DNA from 3 places in the Butyricicoccus sp. AM78-15b2TA genome. Region 3 is predicted to be linked to each of the others. Evidence: predicted binding sites of a transcription regulator. Region 3 holds the regulator's gene; each other region holds the start of a gene.
What was found. The regulator NrdR, encoded in region 3, represses ribonucleotide reductase genes. The targets are predictions, from matches to a motif close to CACNANATNTNGTG.

Region 1 (5,621 bases), on a different contig from region 3:
GCGTGCTGACCGCGAACTGCATCGTCCGACATGAGCTGCGCGGCATCGGCGTCGGCCGCGAGTGCATCGCCGCGTGCCTGCTGTACGCGTTCGAATCCATGCATGCCGACGAGGTCAGCGCCTTCGTGCAGAAGGATGATCTCGCAGGACTGCATACTGCCGTTGCCTGCCGTATGCAGCCGACCGAAAAGGTCAGCCATACCGCCTTCGGCAAGACCGCACCGTGTGTACGGTGCGTTGTCCGGAATCCGCACCTCGCGGAGAAGGCAGAATCAGAAAATGAACTGTCGAAAGATGAAAAGAGCACCGAAACGTGAGTTTCGGTGCTCTTTTGTTATCATTTTGTACGATACGCATTGTTTAGAAAAAGAAATGGGAGCACACTGTGCTCCCCTGCGGTAGAAAGAACCCTCTGCCGTTCCCCTTTTCGAAGCGGTCGCCTGTCTCCGGTCTGCGCCAGATTAGGAATAAAGGAAACGAGATTCACAAGGTTTAAAACCTTGGTGTCCATCCTTGTGCGCCCGCGCGGCGTCAGCGCAGATTCCGCTCGCTTCGCAAGCGACCAGCCTCACCGATACTGCTCCGCCCAGACAGCCTCATTCGCCTCCAGAGACTTCGGCACATCCAACACCCGCTGGTTCGCGCTGCCGCGAAACCGCAGCTCGATGTTCTTCTCCGCCATGATAAACGGCCCGTCTACCAGTAAATCCAGTTGCCCGAGCAGCTTTTTCACAAACGGATCGCTCAGCTCCAACAGCTGCTCAAACGTGTAGCCCGAGTACGCCATCAGGTGCTTGCCCTTGCGCTTCAGCTCCACCGCAAGATAATACAGCGGCTCCGCCTTACAAAACGGCTCGCCACCCGAGAACGTCACACCCTTGATGAACGGATTGCGGCACATATCCTTCAGCAGCGTGTCCAGCTCAATATCCTGCCCGCCCTCAAAGTCGTGCGTCTGCGGATTGTGGCAGCCCGGACAGCCATGCGGACAGCCCTGTACAAACAGCGTATAGCGGAAGCCGGGGCCGTCCACAATGGACTCCCCGACTGTACCTGCAATGCGAATTTTACCTTCCATCAGGCGGTGTGCTCCTGACGCATGGAGCAGCAGCTCGGAACACTGTGCTTTACGCGGTCGTGCTCCTCCGCGCGCTTGCCGTTGTTGAAGCGGTCGAGCGTACCTACCAGATAACCCGTAATGCGGCGGATACGTTCAAATCCTACACCTTCACCAATCATCGGCTCCTGTGCAGCAATATTCTTAGTTTCCATGATAGAATTCTCCCTTCCCTGTCACTTTTTGACGATTTTCAATGTATTCGGCTGACGGTCGGCTTCTTCGGCAGGGTCGCCGTGATAGCCGATCGTGGTGCTGTTGTAATTTTTATACAATCCCAGCTTCTGCAGCTTGGACAGCGGAACGCCTTCGCCCTCTCGGCGGCCGCAGCGCGGACATACTTCACCGATAATGCCGGTATAGCCACAGACCGGATCGCGGTCGATCGGGTGGTTGATCGCACCGTAGCCGATACCGGCTTCCTTCATCGCCCGAACGACAGCCTCAAACGCTTCGAGGTTCTGCGTCGGGTCGCCGTCCAGCTCAATGTAGCTGATGTGGCCGCCGTTGGTCAGCTCGTGATACGGCGCCTCGCGGGCGATCTTCTCAAATGCCGAAATCGGATAGTAAACCGGCACATGGAAGGAGTTGGTGTAGTAATCACGGTCGGTAACGCCCGGAATCTTGCCGTATTTCTCACGGTCGATCTTGACAAATCGGCCGGACAGACCCTCTGCCGGGGTAGCGATCAGCGAGAAGTTGAGGTGGTATTTCTCGGTTGCCTCGTCCATGCGCTGACGCATGTGACCAACGATTTCAAGACCAAGGTTCTGCGCCTCGTCGCTCTCGCCGTGGTGTACGCCGATGAGCGCCTTGAGGCACTCTGCCAGACCGATAAAGCCGAGCGTCAGCGTTCCGTGCTTAAGCACCTCGCCAACCTCGTCATCCGGACCCAGCTTTTCGGAATCCATCCATACGCCCTCACCCATCAGGAACGGGTAGTTGCGCACGCGCTTGCCGCACTGGATGCGGAAACGGTCGAGCAGCTGGTCGATTACGAGGTCGATCTTGCGGTCGAGGTCCTCGAAGAACCAGTCCAGATCGCCGTGGCTGCGGATTGCGATGCGAGGCAGGTTGACCGACGTGAACGACAGGTTGCCGCGGCCGTAGGTAATCTCACGGGTCGGATCGCACACATTGGACATAACACGCGTGCGGCAGCCCATGTAGCCGACCTCGGTCTCCGGATGACCCGGCTTGTAATACTGCAGGTTAAACGGCGCATCGAGGAACGAGAAGTTCGGGAACATACGCTTCGCGGAAACGCGGCACGCCAGCTTGAACAGGTCGTAGTTCGGGTCGCCCTCGTTGTAGTTGACGCCCTCCTTGACCTTGAAAATGTGGATCGGGAAAATCGGAGTCTCACCGTTGCCCAGACCAGCCTCGGTCGCGAGCAGCAGCTGCTCCATGACCAGACGGCCCTCCGGAGAGGTATCCGTGCCGTAGTTGAGCGACGAGAACGGAATCTGTGCACCTGCACGCGAGTGCATGGTGTTCAGATTGTGAACCAGCGCTTCCATCGCCTGATAGGTGCCCTTGCGGGTCTCCTTATCCGCGTACTTGCGGGCAAACTTCATGCACTTTGCAACCGTCTTTTCATCAAGCGTCTCGGAAAGTGCCTTAGCCATCGCCTCGTCGTAGCCGTTGCCGCCTGCCAGACAAGCCCACTTGCCGGTCTCCTGCTCAACACGCTCGGTCAGCGCACGCGCATCGACCTCGTTGTTGTCGTCCTCACCGAACACCTCGAGGGCCTTGGCGAGATTGTCGCGGAACAGCTTGCGGAAGGTCTTGCGCACACCCGGCGCCATCGAGTAATCGAAGTTCGGCACGCTCTGACCGCCATGCTGGTCATTCTGATTAGACTGGATAGCAATGCACGCCAGCGCGGAGTACGAACGGATGTCGTTCGGCTCACGCAGGAAGCCGTGGCCGGTGGAAAAACCGTCGCGGAACAGCTTCAGCAGGTCAATCTGACAGCAGGTGGTGGTCAGCGTCAGAAAATCCAGATCGTGGATGTGGATATCACCCTCGCGGTGTGCCTTGGCGTGCGCCGGATCGAGGATGAACATCTCGTAGAACTGCTTGGCACCTTCGGAGCCGTACTTGAGCATGGTGCCCATCGCGGTATCACCATCGATATTGGCGTTCTCACGCTTGACGTCGTTCTCGAGCGAGGACTTGAACGTCAGATCCTCGTACACCTTCATCAGACGGGTGTTCATCTCACGCACGCGGGTGCGCTCGTTGCGGTACAGGATGTACTTCTTGGCCGTGCGGGCATGTCCGCTTTCAATCAGAACCTTCTCAACAGTGTCCTGCACCTGTTCAACGGTGGGAGTTTCGGTTCCAGCAGTCTCCTCCAGCGTTTTTTCGACCTGCTCTGCCAGCTCCTGCGCCATATCGTGATCCTGGCCGCCGGAGGCCTGTGCTGCGCCGAAAATTGCATTTGTGATCTTGTCGATCTCAAAGGGAGCCATGCGCCCGTCCCGCTTGACGATCTGCTGAATCATAAAGAAAAATCCCTCTCTCATACAAAAACCGCCTAACGGCGATTTCTTGATTATTTACTAAATTATGTAGTGGTGCATTCAATATCGCACAACATCTTGTGTCTGCTTATCTCTTGCTTATATATTCTACCGCCGAAACACCGCCCTGTCAAGGCGCTAAATTCTTTTTGGCACATTTGCAAGAAAAGCACTATTTTTATTGGAGCATTCTCTAAACTTTTCCTCTTGACTCGAAAAATTTATCAGAAAAGCGCGACAAATTCCACAAAGTTTCTCCTTTATTTTCTCCGTGGTAATTTCTCCCGCAAAAAAGCAGCTACACTATATATGGTATCCGTTCTATTCCCCATCGCAAGACGAAAAAAGAACCCCGGAACAGGATTCCGAGGTTCTTTGGTTTCGATCAGAAAATGATCTTATGCCTTGCCGTTGCAGCCCAGAACATTGATCAGCTTGTGGGTAACCATGTCCTTGACAGCCTGACGAGCCGGCTTCAGGTACTGGCGCGGGTCGAAGTGATCCGGATGCTCAGCGAAGTGCTCGCGGATAGAAGCGGTGATAGCCAGACGAATATCGGAGTCGATATTGATCTTGCAGACGGACAGCTGTGCAGCGTGACGCAGCTCTTCCTCCGGAATGCCGATTGCATCCGGCATCTTGCCGCCGAACTTGTTGATCTTGTCAACAAACTCACGCGGTACGGAAGAGGAACCGTGCAGTACGATCGGGAAGCCCGGCAGACGCTTGGAAACTTCCTCGAGTACGTCGAAACGCAGCGGAGGCGGAACCAGAATGCCCTGCTCGTTGCGGGTGCACTGATCCGGGGTGAACTTGTAAGCGCCGTGAGAGGTGCCGATTGCGATAGCCAGAGAGTCACAGCCGGTGCGGGTTACGAACTCCTCAACCTCTTCCGGATGGGTGTAGGAGGAATCCTCAGCGGAAACCTTTACGTCGTCCTCTACGCCAGCCAGGGTGCCGAGCTCAGCCTCGACAACAACGCCGTGAGCGTGAGCATACTCTACAACCTTCTTGGTCTCCTCAACGTTCTCGTCGAACGGACGGGAGGAGCAGTCGATCATAACGGAGGTGAAGCCGCCGTCGATGCAGGACTTGCAGGTCTCGAAGTCCGGGCCGTGGTCCAGATGCAGAGCGATCGGAATGTCCGGGCACTCCTTAACAGCAGCCTCTACCATCTTAACGAGGTAGGTGTGGTTTGCGTAAGCGCGTGCGCCCTTGGATACCTGCAGGACTACCGGAGCGTGCTGCTCCTGGCAAGCCTCGGTGATACCCTGAACGATCTCCATGTTGTTCACGTTGAAAGCGCCAACAGCGTAGCCGCCGTCGTAAGCCTTCTTGAACATCTCAGTAGTAGTAACTAAAGGCATGGGAATACTTCCTTTCTGATAAAAACTGAATCTTAAAAATTCTGCTTTTATTCTATCAGTTAAGCATGCTAAAATCAAGTCCATATCCAAAAAATCCTGTCATTTTTTCGCCGAATTCCTGCGGCAACTTTGCCAAAATTGCCAAACCTGCCGAAAACGCAGGATTTTCATTGATTTTTTTCATATTATATGATACTCTTTATGAGTAAGAAAATGCATGGCACAGCTCTGCGTTTTAATTTGCTTAGGAGGTTTTATCAATGAGTGAACTGAAAGGCGCTTGCGTCATCGGTCAGTCGGGCGGCCCGACTTCCGTAATCAACTCTTCTGTTCTGGGTGCGCTGGAGGCAGCACTGGACAATCCGTCCATCACCCGCGTATTCGGCATGGCACACGGCATCAAGGGCCTGCTGAACGACGACCTGTATGATATCGACAAGGAAGACCGCGACGAGCTGGCTCTTCTGCGCTACACCCCGTCCTCTGCACTGGGCTCCTGCCGCTACAAGCTGGCTGATCCGGATGTTGACGACACCGATTACAAGCGCATCCTTGAGATCTTCAAGAAGTACGACATCCGTTACTTCTTCTACAACGGCGGCAACGACT
Region 2 (5,621 bases), on a different contig from region 3:
ATTTCCTCATGGTTGATAAACTCCTCTGCATGGAGTGATTTCGGGTTGTACTGAGCCATTTTTTCGTTTTCCTTTCTTATCTTGCGGTCAGAGGATTACTCTTTCCGTCAGAGTCCCTTAAAATGTATCACTTATCGGATAATATCTCCGCGTGCGGTAACAATCCGGCAGCCGACCGACGCCACACGGCGCGACAGGCAGCCGATGCACTGTGCAGCCTCCTCACCGGTACATAGTTTGCCGTCGTACAGTGCATATTTTTTTCGCACCCCAAGCGGAGACAGATTGGGCATCACTACGTTTGCACCAGCCTGCAGTCCGCGTTCGCGGCCGTCCGGCCGGATGGTGCCGAGCGCCGTTGTGGCGGGCAGCAACAAATTCGGTTGAATCAACCGCAGCAGTGACAGCAGATACACTGTCTGCTCACACGTTCCGGCCGAAAAATCGCGGAACGGTGTGTCCTTCTGCGGAATAAACGGGCCGATACCGCACATCTCCGGCCGAAATTTTTCGATGAACTTTAAGTCCTCAGCGAGTGTTCGTGCCGTCTGATACGGCGAGCCGACCATAAAGCCGCAGCCGGTCTGGTAGCCGATGTCTTTCAAATCACGAAGGCAGCGCATACGGTTGTCAAACGACATCTGCGCCGGATGCAGCTTTTCATAATGTGCCTTATCGGCGGTTTCGTGACGGAGCAGATAACGGTCCGCGCCTGCGTCGAACATCGCCTGATAGGCTTCACGAGGGAACTCTCCGAGCGACAGCGTTACTGCACAATCCGGGAACTCTGCTTTGATCTGTCGTACCAGATGGCAAACCACATCGACTGAGAATGCGCTGTCCTCGCCGCCCTGCATGACAAAAGTGCGGAAACCGAGCGCATAACCTTCCCGGGCACAGTCCAGTATCTGCGCCTCGGTCAGTCGGTAGCGGTCACATGCGGGATTGGAGCGCCGGATACCGCAGTAATAGCAGTCGTTGCGGCAGATATTGCCGATTTCGATCAGTCCTCGAATGTACACATCCATACCGTATACCTGTTTTCGTAAGGCAACCGCTTTCTCCGCGGCATAGGCCGCCAGTTCGTCGCTCTGGTTTTCGATCAGATATTCGTATTCCTCTATTGACAGGCTGTGCTGCGCTTCCAGCCGGTCAATGAGCTGCTTCGCCTTATTCATCGCTCTGCACATTGGAATATGCGGTCTTGACGCTGATACCGTCCAGATTGCCGATCTTGCCGGACAAAGCCGAGATCACATCCTGCGGCGCATCAATGGCGATGGACACAATGTTGATATTGCGCGCTCGATAGGGAATACCCATGCGCCCGATGATATAGCTGCCGTACTCATGCAGCAGGGTATTGAGCCGTTCCACAGAATCCGTGTTCTCTACCACGATTCCCATTACGGCAACTCTTGTTTGCATAAAAACACCTCGGAATAAAAAATAACTGCGTCCTCTGAAAGACGCAGTCCGGTACAGATATAAACGGCGCTTCCGTGCAGGAAACGCTGCAATACAATATGGACGGCTCCTTTCATGCAGAATCTGCGGACGCAGAGGCTTACTGTCAGGATCGCTACATCTATTATAGAGGATAGTCGGCAGACCCGCAAGCAAAACCGACGATTTTATGCAAAGAATTATTTTCGCAAAAATATGTATGATATTTTTGTCGAATTTTATCCTTCCAAATCTATATCTTGTATGGTACAATGCAATAGCAGCACATGATGTATGGGTATGTACTTTTACACTTTACCTGTAAACGGCAGTGCTTTTTTGTTCGCTTTTTGTCGGACAATATGATATAATAATGAACGTATGAAATTTAGAGAGGAAGAACAACACATGGTTCGAGTTGTCAAAAAGGATCACACCAAAGAACCGTTTAACATCCAGAAGGTTGTTATCGCCGTTAATAAGTCGGCAAACCGTGTCCTCTACAACTTTACAGAGGATGAGTTGAAGTCGATCTGCAATCATGTCGAGGGTTATATCCGTGACCATCACATGACCGAGATTCAGATCTGGCAAATGCACAACATCGTTGAGTCTGCACTTGAGTCGGTGCAGCCGGAGGTTGCCAAAAGCTACCGCGACTACCGCAACTATAAGCAGGATTTTGTCGGCATGCTGGACAGCGTATACCAGAAAAGCCAGTCTATCATGTATATCGGCGATAAGGAAAATTCCAACACGGATTCCGCGCTGGTCTCCACTAAGCGCAGCCTGATCTTCAATCAGCTCAACAAGGAGCTGTACCAGAAGTTCTTTATGAACACCGAGGAACTGCAGGCCTGTCGGGACGGCTACATTTACGTCCACGATATGTCGGCACGCCGCGATACCATGAACTGCTGCCTGTTTGATGTAGCGAGTGTCCTCAAGGACGGCTTTGAGATGGGCAATCTGTGGTACAACGAGCCAAAAACACTTAATGTTGCATTTGACGTGATCGGTGATATCGTGCTTTCCGCTGCAAGCCAGCAGTACGGCGGCTTTACCGTGCCGTCGGTCGATCTGCTGCTCGAGCCGTATGCCGAGCGCAGCTACAAAATGCTGACCGAGAAGTATACTCGTCTGGGACTGGATGCTGATACGGTCGAGAAGGAAGTTATGGCGGACATTCTCAACGACTTTGAGCAGGGCTTCCAGGGCTGGGAGTACAAGTTCAACACGGTAGCATCCAGCCGCGGCGACTATCCGTTCATCACCATGACAATGGGAACCGGCACCGGTCGTTTTGCCAAGCTGGCCTCCATTACCATGCTGAATGTACGCCGCAAGGGGCAGGGCAAAAAAGGCCAGAAAAAGCCGGTCCTGTTCCCGAAGATCGTATTCCTGTACGATGAGAACTTGCACGGTCCCGGCAAGCTGCTTGAGGATGTATTTGAAGCCGGTATCCTGTGCTCGTCCCGTGCGATGTATCCGGACTGGCTGTCGCTGACCGGTGAAGGCTATGTGCCGAGCATGTATAAGAAGTACGGCGCGATCATCAGTCCGATGGGCTGCCGCGCGTTCCTGTCTCCGTGGTACGAGCGCGGAGGCATGAAGCCCGCTGATGAGAGCGACAAGCCGGTATTTGTCGGCCGCTGGAACATTGGCGCGGTATCGCTGCACCTGCCGATGATCTACGCTAAGGCACAGCAGGAGAGCCGTCCGTTCCGCGAGGTACTCGACTATTATCTGGAGCTTATCCGCAAGCTGCATATCCGCACCTATGCGTACCTGGGGGAGATGCGTGCATCTACCAATCCGCTGGCGTACTGCGAGGGCGGTTTCTACGGCGGACATCTCAAGCCGTCGGACAAGATCAAGCCGATCATGAAAACCGCTACTGCGTCGTTCGGCATTACTGCACTTAACGAGCTGCAGGAGTTGTACAACGGCAAATCGCTTGCCGAGGACGGTCAGTTTGCCCTCGAAACACTGCAGTATATCAACGATAAGGTCGAGCAATTCAAGAACGAGGACGGCAATCTGTATGCTATCTACGGTACACCGGCAGAGAGTCTGTGCGGTTTGCAGGTCGAGCAGTTCCGCAAGAAATACGGCATCATCGAGGGTGTTTCCGATCGTCCGTATGTCTCCAACAGCTTCCACTGCCACGTTACCGAGGACCTGACACCGATTCAGAAGCAGGATCTTGAGGGTCGTTTCTGGAATCTGTGCAACGGCGGTAAGATTCAATACGTCAAGTATCCGATTGACTACAACCATGAGGCGATTCGCTCTCTGGTGCGCCGCGCCATGGCAAAGGGCTTCTATGAGGGTGTCAATCTTTCACTCGCGTACTGCGATGACTGCGGTCATGAGGAACTGTCTATGGATGTCTGCCCGAAGTGCGGCAGCCGCAACCTTACCAAAATCGAGAGAATGAACGGCTATCTTTCCTACTCTCGCGTGAAGGGCGATACGCGCCTGAACGATGCCAAGATGGCCGAAATTGCTGAAAGAAAGAGTATGTAACACGAATGCAGTATCACAATATAACCAAGGACGATATGCTCAACGGCGATGGCCTGCGTGTTGTGCTGTGGGTGGCCGGCTGCGGACACGCCTGTCCCGGCTGTCACAACCCCATCACATGGGACGCGGAAGGCGGTCTGCTGTTTGATCAGGCAGCAAAGGCTGAGCTGTTCACCGAGCTTGGCAAGGACTATATCTCCGGCATCACGTTTTCCGGCGGTGATCCGCTTTTCCCCGGCAACCGCGAGGAGATCAGCGAGCTGTGCCGCGAGGTTCGGCAAAAGTTTCCGGATAAGACCATCTGGCTGTATACCGGCTACCGTTGGGAGGAAATCAAGTGGCTGCCGTTTCTCGATCAGATTGACGTGCTGATCGACGGTCGTTTTGTACAGGCGCAGGCCGATCCGCAGCTTCACTGGCGCGGCAGTGCCAACCAGCGCGTGATTGATGTTCCGCGCACGCTTGCGGCTAACAGTATCGTCCTGCATGACGATAAGTAAAAAGGAGTGCTGAATTATGCAACAGATCGCACAGTTTTTCAAGGTATCCGAGGAACAGTTTGTCCGTGACTGGTGCGCGGCTACCCGCCGCAGCGCGGATGAGGCCAAGAAGGTCTATCAGAACATCCGGCTGCCGCGCCGCGCGACCAAAGGCTCTGCCGGCTATGATTTTTTTGCGCCGGAAAGCTTTACGCTTGTTCCGCACGAGACCATCCTTATTCCGACCGGTATTCGCGTTATGATCGAGGACGGCTGGGTGCTGAGCCTGTACCCGCGTTCCGGTCTGGGCTTCCGTCACCGTCTGCAGCTCGACAATACGGTCGGTATTATCGACAGCGACTACTTTGAGGCTAAAAATGAAGGACATATTCTCATTAAGATGACCAGCGACGATCACAAGGGCAAGACCCTTTCGGTTGCCGCCGGCGACGGCTTTGCACAAGGTATTTTCCTGCCGTTCGGTATCACCGTGGACGATGAGGCTGACGGTGAACGCACCGGCGGCTTCGGTAGCACGACTGAAAAGAAGTAACGATTTCATAAACAGCCAAAAGCGCATTCACAGAGATTTATCTGCGAATGCGCTTTTTCTTATGCCCTGTTTACATGAAACAGGCAGCACAGGATCCCGCGTAAGCACTTGGGACTTTTCCATACAACGACCTTCATCATGCCTTACCCTCCTTCAGCACTGCAGCAGGAACAGCCCTGCCGCGATCACTGCCAGTGCAATCAGCCACACCGGCAGACAGGATGGGAGCAGACTGCCCAGAAGCAAGCCTGTTCCAAACATAAATACGGCAAGGCCGATTGCCTGACCACGGCAGAACATAGCGCATCACGCTCCTGTTACCAGTATAAGCAGCGAGGATGGAAAATGTGACAGCAAAGCGAAAACGATCTGCTCATATTTTACACAAGCGCTTCATATGGTAATGCAGGAGCAGCGGTGAAACCAAAGGAGGCAGCATCAATGGAACTGAATCAAACAAGCATCTGCTACTATGAAAAGAAATTAGCGCATATCTCTGTGGCGACAGAGAGTGCGGATTCGATTGTGCCGGACACGTTTCCAGATATCGGACGAATCGTGTGCGCATATGGTACGGCGGTCATCAAGGACCAGACTCCGCAGAATGGTCGCCT
Region 3 (5,621 bases):
GTGGACGAGATGGCCGCGCACCTGACCGACATCGACTACGATATGGCCCGTCAGCGCGAGAAGGAGGTACGCCATGACGTTATGGCGCACGTTTACACCTTCGGCAAGGCGGCTCCCAAGGCGGCCGGCATTATCCACCTCGGCGCTACCAGCGCGTATGTCGGCGACAATACCGACATCATCCAGATCCGCGAGGGTCTGCTGCTGGTTCGCAAAAAGCTGGCGACCGTACTGGACAAGCTGGCGCAGTTCGCGGATGCGCACAAGTCCCAGCCGACCCTCGGCTTCACCCACTTCCAGCCGGCGCAGCTGACCACGGTCGGCAAGCGCGCTACCCTGTGGATGAACGAGCTGCTGATGGATTTGAACGAGGTAGAATACCGCATCGAAAACCTGCGCATGCTCGGCAGCAAGGGCACGACCGGCACGCAGGCGTCCTTCATGGAGCTGTTTGACGGCGACGAGAGCAAGGTTAAGGAGCTGGAGAAGCGCATTGCCGACGATTTCGGCTTTGCAGGCGTGGTTCCGGTCTCCGGCCAGACCTACTCCCGCAAGATCGACGCGCAGACGCTCGCAACGCTCGCCGGTATCGCAGAATCCGCTTCCAAGTTCGCAACCGACCTGCGTCTGCTGCAGCACCTGAAGGAAGTAGAGGAGCCGTTCGAGAAGAACCAGATCGGCTCGTCCGCTATGCCGTACAAGCGCAACCCGATGCGCTCCGAGCGTATCTGCGCACTGGCGCGCTACGTCATCTGCGACAGCCTGAACCCGGCGTTCACCTCGGCTACCCAGTGGTTCGAGCGCACGCTCGACGACTCTGCGAACAAGCGCATTTCCGTGCCGGAGGCATTCCTTGCCGTTGACGCAATCCTCAACATCATGATCAACGTCGTTTCCGGTCTGGTCGTTTACCCGAAGGTCATCGAGGCGCACGTTATGAACGAGCTGCCGTTCATGGCAACCGAGAACATCATGATGGACGCCGTAAAGCGCGGCGGCAACCGTCAGGACCTGCACGAGCGCATCCGCGAGCACTCCATGGCTGCGGGCAAGCGCATCAAGGAGGAGGGTCTGGAGAACGATATGGTTGACCGCATTGCCGGTGACCCGATGTTCGGCATGACCCGTGAGCAGATCCTCGAGCACCTCGACCCGTCCGCTTACATCGGCCGCTGCCCGTCTCAGGTAGACGAGTTCCTGAACGAGTGTGTTCGTCCGGCGATCGCGCCGTACCTCACCGGTGAGGATGTAAAGGTAGAGATCAACCTTTGATTCGTTTCAGATCACAGTCTGAAACGAGATAGGATGTACCGCACACGGCGCGGATACATCACGGGCGCATATTTGCGCGCCGCACGCGGCACACAAATATGCTTACCGGTATAAAAACCGGTGCTAACCTTACGCGGCATTAAAAAGCTGCGCTGCACAGGTACATGCCCCACGGTTTTTATGAATATCCCGCGCAGCGGGATATTCTATTGCACACGCGCCACAGGCGCGGAATTGTTATACAATATGTGCAGAATGATTGACTTTTTGGCTATTATGCTGTATACTAAATCAGTTGTGTAACAAAAAAATAAAGGAGGCACTTGCAAGTGAAAAAGAGTGTAACTTCCTTTATCGCGGTCATGCTGATCATCATTTTCCTCGGCGTGACGGCGGTAACAGGAGTGTACATTCCGGGCGGCTGGACCATGCCGTTCCGGAACACGGCAACGTCCGACACGTCTGCGACGGATACGAGCGATACCTCGTCTACCGACAGCAGCGCAGACAAGGCGGACAACAAGGCAGACAGCACGGATGCGTCTGCTGACACCTCTGCTGACTCGGCTTCGACCGATTCTGCAGACACGACAGACTCCGGTCTGAAGGCCATCATCCCGAGCGTACTCGATACCGACAACGGTATCCGTCTGGGTCTGGATCTGGTCGGCGGCTCCCGTATCGTATACGAGGCCGAAATCCCGGACGGCTACGACACCAGCAACCTGTCCGACGACATGAACTCGGTACAGAAGGTCATCCGTCAGCGACTGACCGGTAAGGGCTTTACCGAGGCTACCGTATCCCTCAGCGGCGAGAACCGCGTAACGGTTGAGATCCCGCAGATCACCAACCCGGAGGAGGCCGTACAGACCCTCGGCACCACCGCACAGCTCACCTTTGTTGATGCTGACGGCAAGGAGTGGCTGACCGGCTCTGACGTTAAGAAAGCTACTTACGGCTATGGCCGCCCGACCGGCAACGAAGTTGCGGATACCCATTATGTAGAGGTACAGTTTACCTCTGAGGGCAAGCAGAAGTTTGCTGAAGCGACCGAGAGCATCGCGGCCCGCACTGACGGCACCAACGTGATGGCTATTGTCATGGACGATCAGGTTATTTCCGCACCGTCCGTTTCTTCCAAGATCGACAGCGACAGCTGCGTAATCTCCGGCTCGTTCACCCGCGACAGCGCGACCGAGCTGGCAAACCTCATCAACGCAGGTCAGATCCCGTTCTCGCTCAAGCAGGTAGAGCTTCGCTCTGTCGGCCCGCAGCTGGGCGCAGACGCGATGAGCTCCAGCCTGAAGGCAGGTATGATCGGTCTGATCCTCGTTATGCTGTTCATGATCATCATGTACCGCGTTCCGGGCGTTGTTTCCTGCTTCGCTCTGTGCTTCTACATGGTTATCGAGGCGCTGCTGTTCAGCCTGATCCGCGTAAACCTGTCCCTGCCGGGCATTGCAGGTATTATCCTGTCCATCGGTATGGCGGTTGACGCAAACGTCATTATCTTCGAGCGCATCAAGGAGGAAATGGCTGCCGGCAAGACCGTCAAGAGCGCTATCGACTCCGGCTTCAAGCGTGCATTCACCGCAATTCTGGACTCCAACATCACCACCCTGATCGCGTGCGGCGTGCTGTTCTTCCTCGGCACCGGCACGATCGTCGGCTTCGCTACCACGCTGGGCATCGGTGTTATCGTGTCCATGTTCACCGCGCTGACCATCACGCACTTCCTGCTCAACCGCATGGTGGATTTCCACATCCGCAACCCGAAGGCTTACGGTCTGCGTGAGCGCAAGGAAGAGAAGAAGCATTTCCCGATCCTCAAGAACTTCAAGATCTTTGGCGGTATCTCTGTCGTACTGGTCGCTACCGGCCTTGTCGCGCTGATCCTGCTGCCGTTCGGCAAGAACCTGTTCAACCTGAGCATCGACTTTGCCGGCGGTACCGAGATGGAGTTCAACATGCATACCGCTGTTACGCAGGATATCCAGACCGAGGTCAGCGATCTGTTCAAGGACGCAACCGGTGTGGACGCATCCTCTGTAACCTCCTCCGGTGACGGCAACGAGGACGTGCTGATCCGCTCCACCTCGATCGATTCCGAGCAGCGTGCTGCCGTGATCGACAAGATGCTGGAGAAGTACAGCCTTGCCGATACCGATATCCTCAACAACAACGACGTATCCGCTTCTGTCGGCAGCGACCTGCAGCGTTCGGCATTCCTCTGCTCGATCCTTGCAATCCTGCTGATGCTGGTGTACATCACCTTCCGCTTCGAGCTGACCAGTGGTCTGGCTGCGATCTGCTGCCTGGTTCACGACCTGCTCGTTATGCTGAGCGTTTACGTTCTGCTGCAGATTCCGCTCGACAGCAACTTCATTGCTGCTGCACTGACCATCCTCGGCTACTCCATCAACGCGTCCATCATCGTATTCGACCGCGTTCGTGAAAACCTGCGCACCGCGCGCAAGGAGCCGTTTGAGGTCATCGGCGAGAAGAGCATCTGGCAGACCATGGGCCGTACCATCAACACCACGCTTACCACGCTGTTCACCATCGGCATGGTATACATCCTCGGTGTTCCGTCGCTCAAGCAGTTCACGCTGCCGCTGATCGTCGGTATCCTGGCCGGCGGCTGGTCGTCTGTTATGCTGTCTACCGGTCTGTGGGGCTTCTTCCGTAAGAAGTTCCGCCGCCGTCGCAAGATCTAACGACTATCGAAAAGGCACCCGTTCGGGTGCCTTTTTTGCGTTTGTTTATCGGCACAGGGTGACCGGCACAGAGAAAAGAGCCGCCCGGATAGGGCAGTGCAGGAAAAGGTGCCGCTTTATCACAATAAAAAATTGACTTAACAGCACCCCGCGTAGTATAATAACAGCAGACAGATAACAAACCACGCGTGTGAAGCGGTGTTCACAAGGGGGAAGTACGATGAAGTGCCCATTTTGCAGCTTTGAAGACAGCAAGGTCGTGGACTCCCGTCCGACGGACGAGGGTACCAGCATCCGCCGCCGGCGTGAATGTCTCCACTGCGGAAAACGCTTTACCACCTACGAGACGGTGGAGCGCATGCCGCTTATGCTGATCAAGCGCGATGGCACCCGGCAGGCGTATGACCGCCAGAAGCTGCTCAACGGTCTGGTGAAGGCGTGCGAGAAACGCCCGGTTTCGCTGATGCAGCTGGAACAGATCGTCGATCACGTCGAGCAGAAGCTGTTCAGCTCGCTCGAAAGCGAGGTTTCCAGCAAGGTCATCGGTGAGCTTGTCATGGAGCAGCTGCGTAAGGTTGATGAGGTCGCGTATGTGCGGTTTGCCTCGGTCTACCGCCAGTTTAAGGACATCAACACCTTTATGGAAGAGCTGAACACGCTCCTCAAAGATAAATAATTCGGCGGGTATGGCGCAGGCTGTACCCGTTTTCATTTCGGCAGAAAGAAGGCAGATTTATGGACGAACGGCTGCAGAAACAGCTGAATTTCATTCTTGAGATCGACAAGGAGAAGAATATTTTCCGGCAGACGCATCTCTCCGGTCACGGCCGCCGCGAGAACGACGCCGAGCACGCATGGCACATGGCCATCATGGCGTATCTGCTGCAGGAATATTCCAACGAGCCGGTGGATGTGGCGCGGGTCATGCTCATGTGCCTGCTGCACGATGTGGTGGAGATTGACGCAGGCGACACCTATGCCTACGACGCCGACGGTCTGAAGACGCAGAAGACGCGCGAGGACGCGGCAAAGCAGCGCATTTATTCGCTCCTGCCGGACGACCAGAAGCACGAGCTGATGGCTGTTTTTGACGAATTTGAGGCCGATGAGACAGCCGAGGCGCACTTTGCCCACGCGATGGACAATCTGCAGCCGCTTCTGCTCAACAACAGCAACGGCGGCAGCGACTGGGCTGACCACGATGTGACCGCCAAGCAGGTCTACGGTCGCCAGAGCCGCACGGAGAAAGGCTCGGCGTACCTGTATGAGCTGACAGATAACATTCTGCAGGCGAACATCGAAAAGGGTGCGCTCAAAGAAAAATAAAAGAAAATAGAAATAGTTTTCGACCGAGTTGACCATTCGTGGTCAATTTTCCCCTCTGAACGGCGTATGGGTGCAGGCACTTATGCAAAGCAAGGAGGTGAAAACGTGTCAGCTGAGATCATCATTGCGGGACTGAGTCTGCTGGGGACGCTGGCGGGCACGGCCGGCGGCATTATCGTCTCCGGAAAGCTGGTTAATTACCGCATCGAACAGCTTGAAAAGAAGGTCGAAAAGCACAATAACCTCATCACCCGAACCTTCAGGCTGGAGCAGCAGGTCGCGCTGCTGGACGAGCGTGTCCGC

Region 1: PGS25_RS01585 (anaerobic ribonucleoside triphosphate reductase) is a predicted target of NrdR. The motif match lies at 3,715-3,728, and genes of this name have one in related genera.
Region 2: nrdD (anaerobic ribonucleoside-triphosphate reductase) is a predicted target of NrdR. The motif match lies at 1,698-1,711, and genes of this name have one in related genera.

Annotation. Positions count from the first base shown of each region.
Region 1 covers NZ_JAQEHY010000001.1:289,999-295,619, forward strand. The annotation lists gene PGS25_RS01570 (GNAT family N-acetyltransferase) at 1-317, shown strand, start outside; gene nrdG (anaerobic ribonucleoside-triphosphate reductase activating protein) at 569-1,078, opposite strand; partial or broken gene nrdD (anaerobic ribonucleoside-triphosphate reductase) at 1,078-1,218, opposite strand; gene PGS25_RS01585 (anaerobic ribonucleoside triphosphate reductase) at 1,294-3,627, opposite strand; gene fba (class II fructose-1,6-bisphosphate aldolase) at 4,044-5,012, opposite strand; gene PGS25_RS01595 (hypothetical protein) at 5,068-5,196, opposite strand; gene PGS25_RS01600 (6-phosphofructokinase) at 5,273-5,621, shown strand, end outside.
Region 2 covers NZ_JAQEHY010000004.1:48,066-53,686, forward strand. The annotation lists gene hydG ([FeFe] hydrogenase H-cluster radical SAM maturase HydG) at 1-59, opposite strand, end outside; gene hydE ([FeFe] hydrogenase H-cluster radical SAM maturase HydE) at 132-1,178, opposite strand; gene PGS25_RS05310 (TM1266 family iron-only hydrogenase system putative regulator) at 1,171-1,428, opposite strand; gene nrdD (anaerobic ribonucleoside-triphosphate reductase) at 1,855-3,975, shown strand; gene nrdG (anaerobic ribonucleoside-triphosphate reductase activating protein) at 3,981-4,475, shown strand; gene PGS25_RS05325 (deoxyuridine 5'-triphosphate nucleotidohydrolase) at 4,492-5,007, shown strand; gene PGS25_RS05330 (hypothetical protein) at 5,161-5,307, opposite strand; gene PGS25_RS05335 (DUF3794 domain-containing protein) at 5,449-5,621, shown strand, end outside.
Region 3 covers NZ_JAQEHY010000008.1:92,160-97,780, forward strand. The annotation lists gene purB (adenylosuccinate lyase) at 1-1,272, shown strand, start outside; gene secD (protein translocase subunit SecD) at 1,602-3,992, shown strand; gene nrdR (transcriptional regulator NrdR) at 4,213-4,668, shown strand; gene PGS25_RS09320 (HD domain-containing protein) at 4,728-5,318, shown strand; gene PGS25_RS09325 (hypothetical protein) at 5,424-5,621, shown strand, end outside.